DNA from 3 places in the Pantoea sp. y20 genome. Region 3 is predicted to be linked to each of the others. Evidence: predicted binding sites of a transcription regulator. Region 3 holds the regulator's gene; each other region holds the start of a gene.

Region 1 (3,283 bases), 1.2 Mb from region 3:
ATCTGATCGCGCGCCACCATGCCGGTTACGCTGCGGTCACCAATGGTGATCAGGAAGGTTTTTTCCGCCACGGTCGGCAGGTGCAGCACGCGATTCACCGCATCCGCTACGCTAATCCCGTCACGCTGCAGCGCTTCGCCGTTGGCCTGCTGGCTGGCAACATCACGCGTCATCTTCGGTGTTTTGCCCAGCAGTACGTCGAGCGGCATGTCGATTGGCTTGTTGTCGAAATGGCTGTCGGCGAGGTTCAGATGCAGCTCTTCGGTGGCTTCACCGATGACCGCATAAGGCGCGCGTTCACGCTGACACAGCTCGTCAAACAGCGCCAGTTTCTCCGGCGCGACCGCCAGCACATAACGTTCCTGCGACTCGTTACACCATACTTCCAGCGGACTCATGCCTGGCTCATCGCTTAGGATGTCGCGCAGGTTGAAGTTACCGCCACGATTACCGTCGCTCACCAGCTCTGGCATGGCGTTCGAAAGGCCGCCCGCGCCGACGTCGTGGATGAACAGAATCGGGTTGGCTTCGCCCAGCTGCCAGCAGCGGTCGATCACTTCCTGGCAACGACGTTCCATCTCTGGGTTGTCGCGCTGTACTGACGCAAAGTCGAGATCGGCATCCGATTGGCCTGATGCCATTGACGATGCCGCGCCACCACCCAGACCGATGTTCATAGCCGGGCCACCCAGCACGATCAGCTTGGCGCCGACCACGATCTCGCCTTTCTGCACGTGATCGGCACGGATGTTACCGATGCCGCCCGCTAGCATGATGGGCTTGTGATAGCCGCGCAGCTCCACGCCATTGTGGCTGTTAACGCGCTCTTCGTAGGTACGGAAGTAGCCGTTGAGGGCTGGACGACCAAATTCGTTGTTGAACGCCGCGCCGCCCAGTGGACCTTCGGTCATGATATCCAGCGCGGTGACGATGCGATCCGGCTTACCGAAATCCTCTTCCCACGGCTGTTCAAAGCCTGGAATACGCAGGTTCGATACCGAGAAACCGACCAGACCGGCTTTGGGCTTCGCGCCACGTCCGGTTGCGCCTTCATCACGGATTTCGCCACCAGAACCGGTCGCGGCACCCGGCCATGGTGAAATGGCGGTTGGGTGGTTATGGGTTTCGACTTTCATCAGGATATGTGCGGCTTCCTGATGGAATTCATATTCGCCCTTCTGCGCATCGGCGTAGAAGCGGCCAACCTCAGAACCTTCCATTACCGCAGCGTTGTCTTTATAGGCAGACAGCACGTGCTCAGGATTGTGTTCAAAGGTGTTTTTAATCATTTTAAATAGCGACTTCGGCTGCTTTTCGCCGTCGATAATCCAGTCGGCATTGAAGATCTTGTGACGACAGTGCTCGGAGTTTGCCTGCGCAAACATGTAAAGCTCGATGTCGTTTGGATTGCGGCCCAGCTTAGTAAAGGCATCAAGCAGGTAATCGATCTCATCATCAGCCAGCGCCAGGCCCAGCGTGGTGTTGGCCTGCTCCAGCGCGCGGCGGCCTGCGCCCAGCACGTCAACGCTTTTCAGCGGCTGCGGCTGATGGTGAGCAAACAGCTGCTGCGCATCGTTGAGATCAGCGAACACCGTTTCCATCATGCGGTCATGCAGCAGGCTCGCCAGCTGCTGCCACTGTGCTTCCGTCAGCTCAGGTGCCTGCACATAGAAGGCCATACCGCGCTCAAGACGCAATACCTGTGGCAGATCGCAGTTATGGGCGATGTCGGTGGCTTTCGATGACCACGGTGAGATGGTGCCGGGACGCGGCGTTACCAGCAACAGACGCCCTTGTGGCGCGTGTTCGGCGAGAGAAGGACCGTATTTCAGCAGGCGTTGCAGGCGGGCTTGCTCATCCGCGCTGAGCGGTGCACTAACATCGGCAAAATGGACGTACTCGGCGTAAATATCACTCACCGGAAGGTGAGCGTCCTGAAAGCGGGTCAGCAGTTTGTTTACACGAAATGCCGACAGAGCGGGCGAACCACGCAGAATTTCCATCATTAAAGATCTCTCGTCTTTGAAGTGCCGGGCGACGCTTCATTGGGCGCAACAGGGGAAAACGGGCGGTATTATAGAGAAACAGCTCGGGTTACGAAACCGTTTGCGCATAAATTCTGGCGCCTGGCGTTTGGCTGAATTTTGCACAATTCTTGCTATAAAAGTTGCCCTGCCCCTTTTTGTTGCGCAAAATGCCCCTCGCTCTGGGAGTTAAAACAACATAAATACTGCCTTTAAAAGACAGAGGCCTGTGAGCCATTACGAGACAACTATTTGAAACGCCTAAAAATAAACTATCTGTTTATCGGTCTGATCACCGTGCTACTTGCGCTAGCATTGTGGCCTTCAATCCCGTGGTACGGGGGCGGAACAGACGCGCTATCACAGATCAAATCACGCGGAGTGCTGCGCATCAGTACCGTTAACTCTCCGCTGACTTACTACACCATTAACAATGCACCAGCCGGTATGGATTACGAGCTGGCGAAGCGCTTCGCCGATTACCTTGGCGTAAAACTGGAAGTTGAGGTGCGTCCTAATCTCGGCGATCTGTTTGACGACCTCGATGACGGTAAAGCGGATTTGCTGGCGGCCGGCTTGATCTACAACAGCGAGCGCCTCGCGCACTACCAAAGTGGCCCGAGCTACTATTCGGTGTCCCAGCAGCTGGTGTACCGCATCGATAAGCCTCGTCCGAAGAATCTCGGCGATCTCAAAGGCCGCCTGATTGTGCAGTCCGGTTCGGCATATCTGTCAACTTTACGTTCCGCCAAAGCTGACAGCTATCCCGATCTCGACTGGGCGATCTCCACCGATCAGGGTCAGAAAGCGCTGCTTGAAGCGGTTGCTGACGGCAAACTCGATTACACGGTGGGCGATTCGGTCACCATCGGCCTGCTGCAGCGCATTCATCCGCAGCTGGCGGTGGCGTTTGATGTGACTGACGAAGAGCCGGTCACCTGGTATTTACCGCGTAACGAAGACGACAGCCTGAGTGCGGCGATGCTCGACTTCTACAGCCAGATGGGCGAGGAAGGCACGATGGCGCGGCTGGAAGAGAAGTATCTCGGCCACGTTGGCACCTTCGATTACGTTGATACCCGCACCTTCCTGCGCGCCATTGATAACACTTTGCCGGATATCAAACCGCTGTTTGAGAAATATTCCGCCAGCATGGATTGGCGTTTACTGGCGGCAATATCTTATCAGGAGTCGCACTGGAATCCGCAGGCCACATCGCCAACCGGCGTGCGCGGCATGATGATGTTGACGCGTAATAC
Region 2 (3,283 bases), 1.2 Mb from region 3:
AAAATCGGGATGATGGCGAGGAAACCACGGAACAGCACCGAACCAAACACGGTCACCGCCAGCGTCACCATCGAGATGATCACGGTTTTGCTGTCTGGCGATGTGCCGTCAGCAGGCAGCAGGCCGGCCATATTCGCCGCCACGCCCGCCAGTTCCAGACCGATAACCGCGACAATCGCGCCCATCGCTGCCGGTGGGAACATCACGTCCAGCCAGCCGGTACCGGCTTTCTTGACGATCAGCGCCACCATACAGAACAGCAAACCGCAGAGAATAAAGCCGCCCAGCGCCACTTCATAACCCAACGGCAATAGCAGCAGCACCGGCGAAATAAAGGCAAAGCTCGATCCGAGATAAGCGGGGATTTTGCCTTTACAGATAAACAGATAGAGCAGCGTTCCGACGCCGTTAAACAGCAACACCGTGGCCGGGTTGATGTGGAACAGAATCGGCACCAGCACGGTTGCGCCGAACATGGCGAACAGATGCTGTAAGCTGAGTGGAATGGTTTGCAACAGTGGCGGACGTTCGCCCACACCAATAGCACGACGAGTCATTATTATCCCCTATCCTCTTCGTTCTTCGAGCCATGGCTGCGTTGGCTGCTCTCGTTCACCCGAATCACTTACTTAAGTAAGCTCATCGGGATGAACTCGTTTGCCGCCTTGCCCTGGCTCGAATAACTTGAGGATGACAATGTTGTGTTTTTGCCAAAAAAAAGCCGACTCTCTGGCCGGCTGGTTTCTTTTATTTGGTTCCGAAAATCTTGTCCCCGGCATCGCCGAGGCCAGGAATGATGTAGCCCTTCTCGTTCAATCCCTGATCGATAGATGCGGTGTAAAGCTCCACATCCGGATGCGCTTTCTCCAACGCGGCAATACCTTCAGGTGCGGCCACCAGCACCAGCACTTTAATGCTGGTACAACCGGCTTTTTTCAGCAGATCGATGGTGGCGATCATCGAGCCGCCGGTTGCCAGCATCGGGTCGACCACCAGCGCCAGGCGCTCTTCGATGTTCGAAACCAGCTTCTGGAAATAAGGAACCGGCTCCAGCGTCTCTTCATCACGATACACGCCAACCACGCTGATGCGCGCGCTGGGAACGTGCTCAAGCACGCCTTCCATCATGCCAAGACCCGCACGCAGAATCGGAACCACCGTGATTTTTTTACCTTTGATCTGATCGATTTCAACCGGACCATTCCAGCCTTCGATGGTGACGCGCTCGGTTTCCAGATCGGCGGTGGCTTCATAGGTCAGCAAGCTGCCCACTTCCGAGGCCAGCTCGCGGAAACGCTTGGTGCTGATATCATGCTCACGCATCAGGCCCAGTTTATGTTTGACCAGCGGGTGTTTGACTTCCACGATCTTCATGATTGTTCTCCCGGAATTGAGTTGAGCTAAAAAAAATCGCCGGATTATACCGCCTTTTCGCTGCTGCGCCACTTGTCATCGGTCAATAGCCTGCGTCATCTAAGGATTGGCGAAAATCTGAGGCGATGCAAAGGCAGCATGAGATGGGACTCGCAAACGTTTGCCTGCGCTGTTAGAATTGCCGCGCTTAATTTTTGCCACCAACCGCAACTCGCGTGGGGATTCCGCAGTGACCGACAAAACCTCTCTCAGCTACAAAGACGCCGGTGTTGATATCGATGCTGGTAACGATCTGGTTGACCGTATTAAAGGCGTAGTGAAAAAAACCCGCCGCCCGGAAGTCATGGGTGGATTGGGCGGATTCGGCGCGCTCTGTGCGCTGCCGCAGAAGTACCGCGAGCCTGTGCTGGTCTCCGGAACCGATGGCGTCGGCACCAAGCTGCGTCTGGCGATGGATCTCAAACGCCACGACAGCATCGGCATTGATCTGGTCGCGATGTGTGTGAACGACCTGATTGTTCAGGGTGCTGAGCCGCTGTTCTTCCTCGATTATTACGCGACCGGCAAGCTGGATGTGGATACCGCGTCATCGGTGATCACCGGCATCGCCGAAGGTTGCTTGCAGTCGGGTTGTGCGCTGGTCGGCGGTGAAACCGCTGAAATGCCGGGCATGTACCACGGCGAAGATTACGACGTGGCGGGTTTCTGCGTCGGCGTGGTGGAAAAATCAGAGATCATTGACGGTTCGAAAGTGCAGGACGGCGACGTGCTGATCGCGCTGGGTTCCAGCGGCCCACACTCGAACGGTTATTCACTGGTGCGCAAGATTCTTGAAGTCAGCCAGACCGATCCGGCCACCAAACAGCTGGATGGCAAATCACTGGCCGATCACCTGCTGGCGCCAACCCGCATCTATGTGAAAAACATCCTTAGCCTGATCGAACAGGTTGATGTGCATGCGATTTCGCATCTGACCGGCGGCGGCTTCTGGGAAAACATCCCGCGCGTGTTGCCAGATAACACCCAGGCGGTGCTGGAAGAGAGCAGCTGGCAGTGGCCGTCAGTGTTCAGCTGGTTGCAGCAGGCAGGCAACGTTAGCCGTCACGAAATGTACCGCACCTTTAACTGCGGCGTGGGCATGGTGATTGCGCTGAGCCCGGCAGAAGCCGATAAAGCGGTACAGCTGATGACCGACGCGGGCGAAAAAGCGTGGAAAATCGGTGTGATTAAAGCGTCTGATTCCGAAGAGCGTGTGGTTATCAATCCATGAAAAAACTGGTTGTACTGATCTCCGGCAACGGAAGCAATCTTCAGTCCATCCTCGACGCCTGCGCAAGCGGGCGTATAAACGGCAGCGTCGCTGCCGTTTTCAGTAATAAAGCCAGCGCGTTTGGTTTAACGCGCGCGCGGGAAGCCAATGTCCCGTCACATGCGTTAGCCGCCAGTGATTTTGCCGACCGCGAAGCCTTTGATCGCCAGCTGATGCAGGAGATTGATGCTTACGCGCCAGATCTGGTGGTGCTGGCCGGTTATATGCGCATCCTCAGCAGCGCTTTTGTCGCGCACTATCACGATCGTCTGGTGAATATTCATCCGTCGCTGTTGCCGAAATATCCGGGCTTACACACACATCGTCAGGCGCTGGAAAACGGCGACGAGGAGCATGGCACCTCAGTGCATTTTGTCACTGACGAGCTGGATGGCGGACCCATTATTTTGCAAGCGCGTGTGCCGGTGTTTGCTGGCGACAGCGAAGACGAGATCAGCGCGCGCGTGCAGCATCAGGAACACGCGATCTATCCGCTGGTGATCAGCTGGTTTGTTGATGGGCGTTTGCAGATGCGTGAAGGTAAAGCATGGCTGGATGGTCAGTTATTACCGACGCAAGGCTATGCTCACGATTGAATGT
Region 3 (3,283 bases):
TTACCTTTTGTAAAAAAAGTGGATTAGAATTGCCTCGGCGCTGGTCACTTGATCAGATTTCTCTCACTTTAATGCAGTCTGCTATGATTCAGCCTGCTTAACCTGTAATCGGATTATGCGTCTACTAATTACGCTTTTCATACTGGCTTTTGCCCAACTGTTCTTTAATGTGGCCGCTGCATCTCCGCATGCGCCCGTTAACGCCAGTTCGCTTAAAGCAGAGAAAAAGAGCGCACGTGAAGACGAGCGCCGCAAACGACGTCCGGTAAAAACCACCACCAAAAAATCGCGTCTGACCGCTGTTCAAAAATTCAAGCTCAAAAAACAGAGCAAAACAGACATCGCGCTGCACAAAACCACCAGCAAAAAATCCCCGCTGAAACTCTCTGCTAAGAAATACGGTCATCAACGTTTAGCGAAGAAAACGCCCGAGATCGCCGTCGATGATGAAGCGTTAGCGCTGACCGGCATCAAAATGAGTAAAGCGCACCGTCAGCGTTATCAAAAAGCGCGTGAAACGGCGATGACCAAATTAATGGGTCAACTCGGCAAACCTTATCAGTGGGGCGGCGCTTCGCCACACACTGGTTTCGATTGCAGCGGCCTGGTATGGTACGCCTATAAAGATCTGGTGAAATTCAAACTGCCACGCACCGCCAATGAGATGTATCACCTGCGTGATGCGGCACCGATTAAGCGTGAAATGCTGGAGAAAGGCGATCTGGTGTTCTTCCGCATCAACAATCGCGGTACCGCCGACCATGTCGGCGTTTATCTTGGCAATGGCAAATTCATTCAGTCGCCGCGTACCGGCAAAGATATTCAGATTAGCGCATTGGGTGAGGATTACTGGCAGAAACACTATGTGGGCGCGCGTCGTATGATGACGCCAAAAACCATTCGCTAGTTGTTGCGCAACAGAAATAAAAAAGCCGGATGCTGTTGTCAGCTCCGGCTTTTTTGTTAGTGCATGATCGCGGTAAAGCTGAAAGCGATAATCATCAACAGTGCGCCAACAGTGGTCATTAGCGCCAGCTTCAGGTCGGTATTCATCACAACTCCTTAGTCGCACAATTATTAGGGTTAAGACGATTTTCGCATAGCAATAGGCAAAAATCTCGTGTTATCCGCGCCAGCTTGCTAGAATCGCCGCCTTTCGTTGCGCAACAGATTTTGCGCAGGCTGTAATTACAGCGTGATGAAGTGATTTTGCCTGCTTGAACATGCCGTTTTGCCCGCTTTTTTGGGCTGTAAAAGCATTAGCAGACGCAAACGTTTAACAATATACTTATCAGTAAGTTGCGATAAGCCCAGGAGCACCATTTTCATGGCAACAATTAAAGATGTCGCAAAACGCGCGGGTGTCTCAACCACCACGGTTTCGCATGTCATCAACAAAACGCGTTTCGTTGCGGAAGAGACGCGTAACGCCGTATGGGAAGCGATCAAAGAATTACACTACTCGCCGAGTGCCGTGGCGCGTAGTCTCAAAGTCAATCACACTAAAACCTTGGGTCTGCTGGCGACCTCCAGCGAAGCGCCCTACTTCGCTGAAATTATCGAAGCGGTGGAGAATCGCTGCTTCGAACGCGGCTATACGCTGATTCTCGGCAATGCGCACAACGATCTGCAAAAGCAGCGCGCTTACCTGTCGATGATGGCGCAAAAGCGCGTCGATGGTCTGCTGGTGATGTGTTCGGAATATCCAGACGATTTGCTGCAGATGCTGGAAGAGAACCGCAATATCCCCATGGTGGTGATGGATTGGGGTGCATCACGCGGTGATTTCACCGATACCGTGCAGGACAATGCATTTCAGGGCGGCTATCTCGCCGGGCGTTATCTGATTGAACGTGGCCATCGCGATATCGGTGCCATTCCTGGCCAAATGGAGCGCAACACCGGCGGTGGACGTCATGCTGGCTTCCTGCAGGCAATGAACGAAGCGGGCATTACGGTGCGTCCCGAGTGGGTGGTTCAGGGCGACTTTGAGCCTGAATCGGGCTATCTGGCGATGCAACAGATCTTAAATCAGAAACAGCGTCCAACCGCGGTGTTCTGCGGTGGCGATATCATGGCGATGGGCGCGATTTGCGCTGCTGATGAGATGGGTTTGCGCGTACCGCAGGATATCTCGGTGATTGGCTACGATAACGTGCGCAACGCGCGCTATTTCACACCAGCGCTCACCACCGTGCACCAGCCGAAAGCTGAACTAGGCGAAAAAGCGCTGGAGATGCTGCTGGATCGCATCACCAGCAAGCGCGAAGATCCGCAAACTATCGAAGTCCAACCAACGCTGATTGAACGCCGTTCGGTGGCGTACGGTCCGTTCCGCGACTACCGCCGCTAAGCCGACACTTCGCTGAGCCATTCGTGGTTCAGCGTTTCCGCATCCCCGAGATAAGCCAGTAACCACGCCAGCGCCGGTGACGCGCGCTGTTCTGACCAGCTGACGCAGCACGGACTGTCCGGAAACGCCTGCGGTAGCGCCAGCTCGACCAGTTTTTGGCTGTCCAGCAGTGGACGCGCCAAATGGCCAGGCACCATGCCGACGCACAATCCTGCCAGCAAACAATCCATCCCGGTTTCCCACTCTGGCACCACCAACCGCCGCTGATTATCCAGCGTCCATGTCATACGGCGCGGTAACGCACGCGAGGTATCTTCCAGCACCAGCGATGGCCACGCCCGCAAGGTTTCATCATCCAGCTCCTTGCTGTTAACCAGCGGATGATCAGGGCTCACCACACAACGCCAGTTCAGCGCGCCCATATCCTGAAAGGCAAAACGTCCGCCCACCGGAATGGCCTGGGTTGCGCCAATCGCCACATCCACCCGACCATCAGCCAACGCATCCCACACGCCGTTGAACACTTCGTAGCTGATAATCAGCTCCATATCGGGAAAATGGCGATAGAAGTCCTTCACTAACTGTCGCGTGCGCTGCGGTTTTACAATGCAGTCAACCGCGATGCTCAACTCGCCGCGCCAGCCATTTGCCAGTTGCTGACACTGTCGGCGAGTGGCCAGCATTTTTTTGATAACAGATCGGCCTTCCCGCACAAAATGCTCGCCCGCCGCTGTCATCACCACTTCCCGATGCTGGCGCTCAAACAGCGGCACCGCCAGCCAGGTTTCCAGCTGGCGCACAGTATAACTGACGGCAGAGGGCACGCGATGCAGTTCCTGCGCTGCCGCGCTAAAACTGCCGGTGCGCGCTACTGCATCCACCACTTCAAGCGCATATTCTGACCACATAAATTTGCCTTCAAAAATTTTA

What was found. The regulator PurR, encoded in region 3, represses purine synthesis genes. The targets are predictions, from matches to a motif close to CANGCAAACGTTTGCNTG.
Region 1: the regulator PurR is predicted to act here: its motif matches at 2,096-2,113, upstream of purL (phosphoribosylformylglycinamidine synthase).
Region 2: the regulator PurR is predicted to act here: its motif matches at 1,524-1,541, upstream of purM (phosphoribosylformylglycinamidine cyclo-ligase).

What each region holds. Positions count from the first base shown of each region.
Region 1 is NZ_CM142816.1:3,112,790-3,116,072, forward strand. Features, by position in the region: gene purL (phosphoribosylformylglycinamidine synthase) at 1-2,006, opposite strand, end outside; gene mltF (membrane-bound lytic murein transglycosylase MltF) at 2,277-3,283, shown strand, end outside.
Region 2 is NZ_CM142816.1:3,048,485-3,051,767, forward strand. Features, by position in the region: gene uraA (uracil permease) at 1-557, opposite strand, end outside; gene upp (uracil phosphoribosyltransferase) at 748-1,374, opposite strand; gene purM (phosphoribosylformylglycinamidine cyclo-ligase) at 1,604-2,644, shown strand; gene purN (phosphoribosylglycinamide formyltransferase) at 2,641-3,279, shown strand.
Region 3 is NZ_CM142816.1:1,885,986-1,889,268, reverse strand. Features, by position in the region: gene ACYAC5_RS08905 (C40 family peptidase) at 116-907, shown strand; gene cydH (cytochrome bd-I oxidase subunit CydH) at 964-1,053, opposite strand; gene purR (HTH-type transcriptional repressor PurR) at 1,328-2,353, shown strand; gene punR (DNA-binding transcriptional activator PunR) at 2,350-3,261, opposite strand.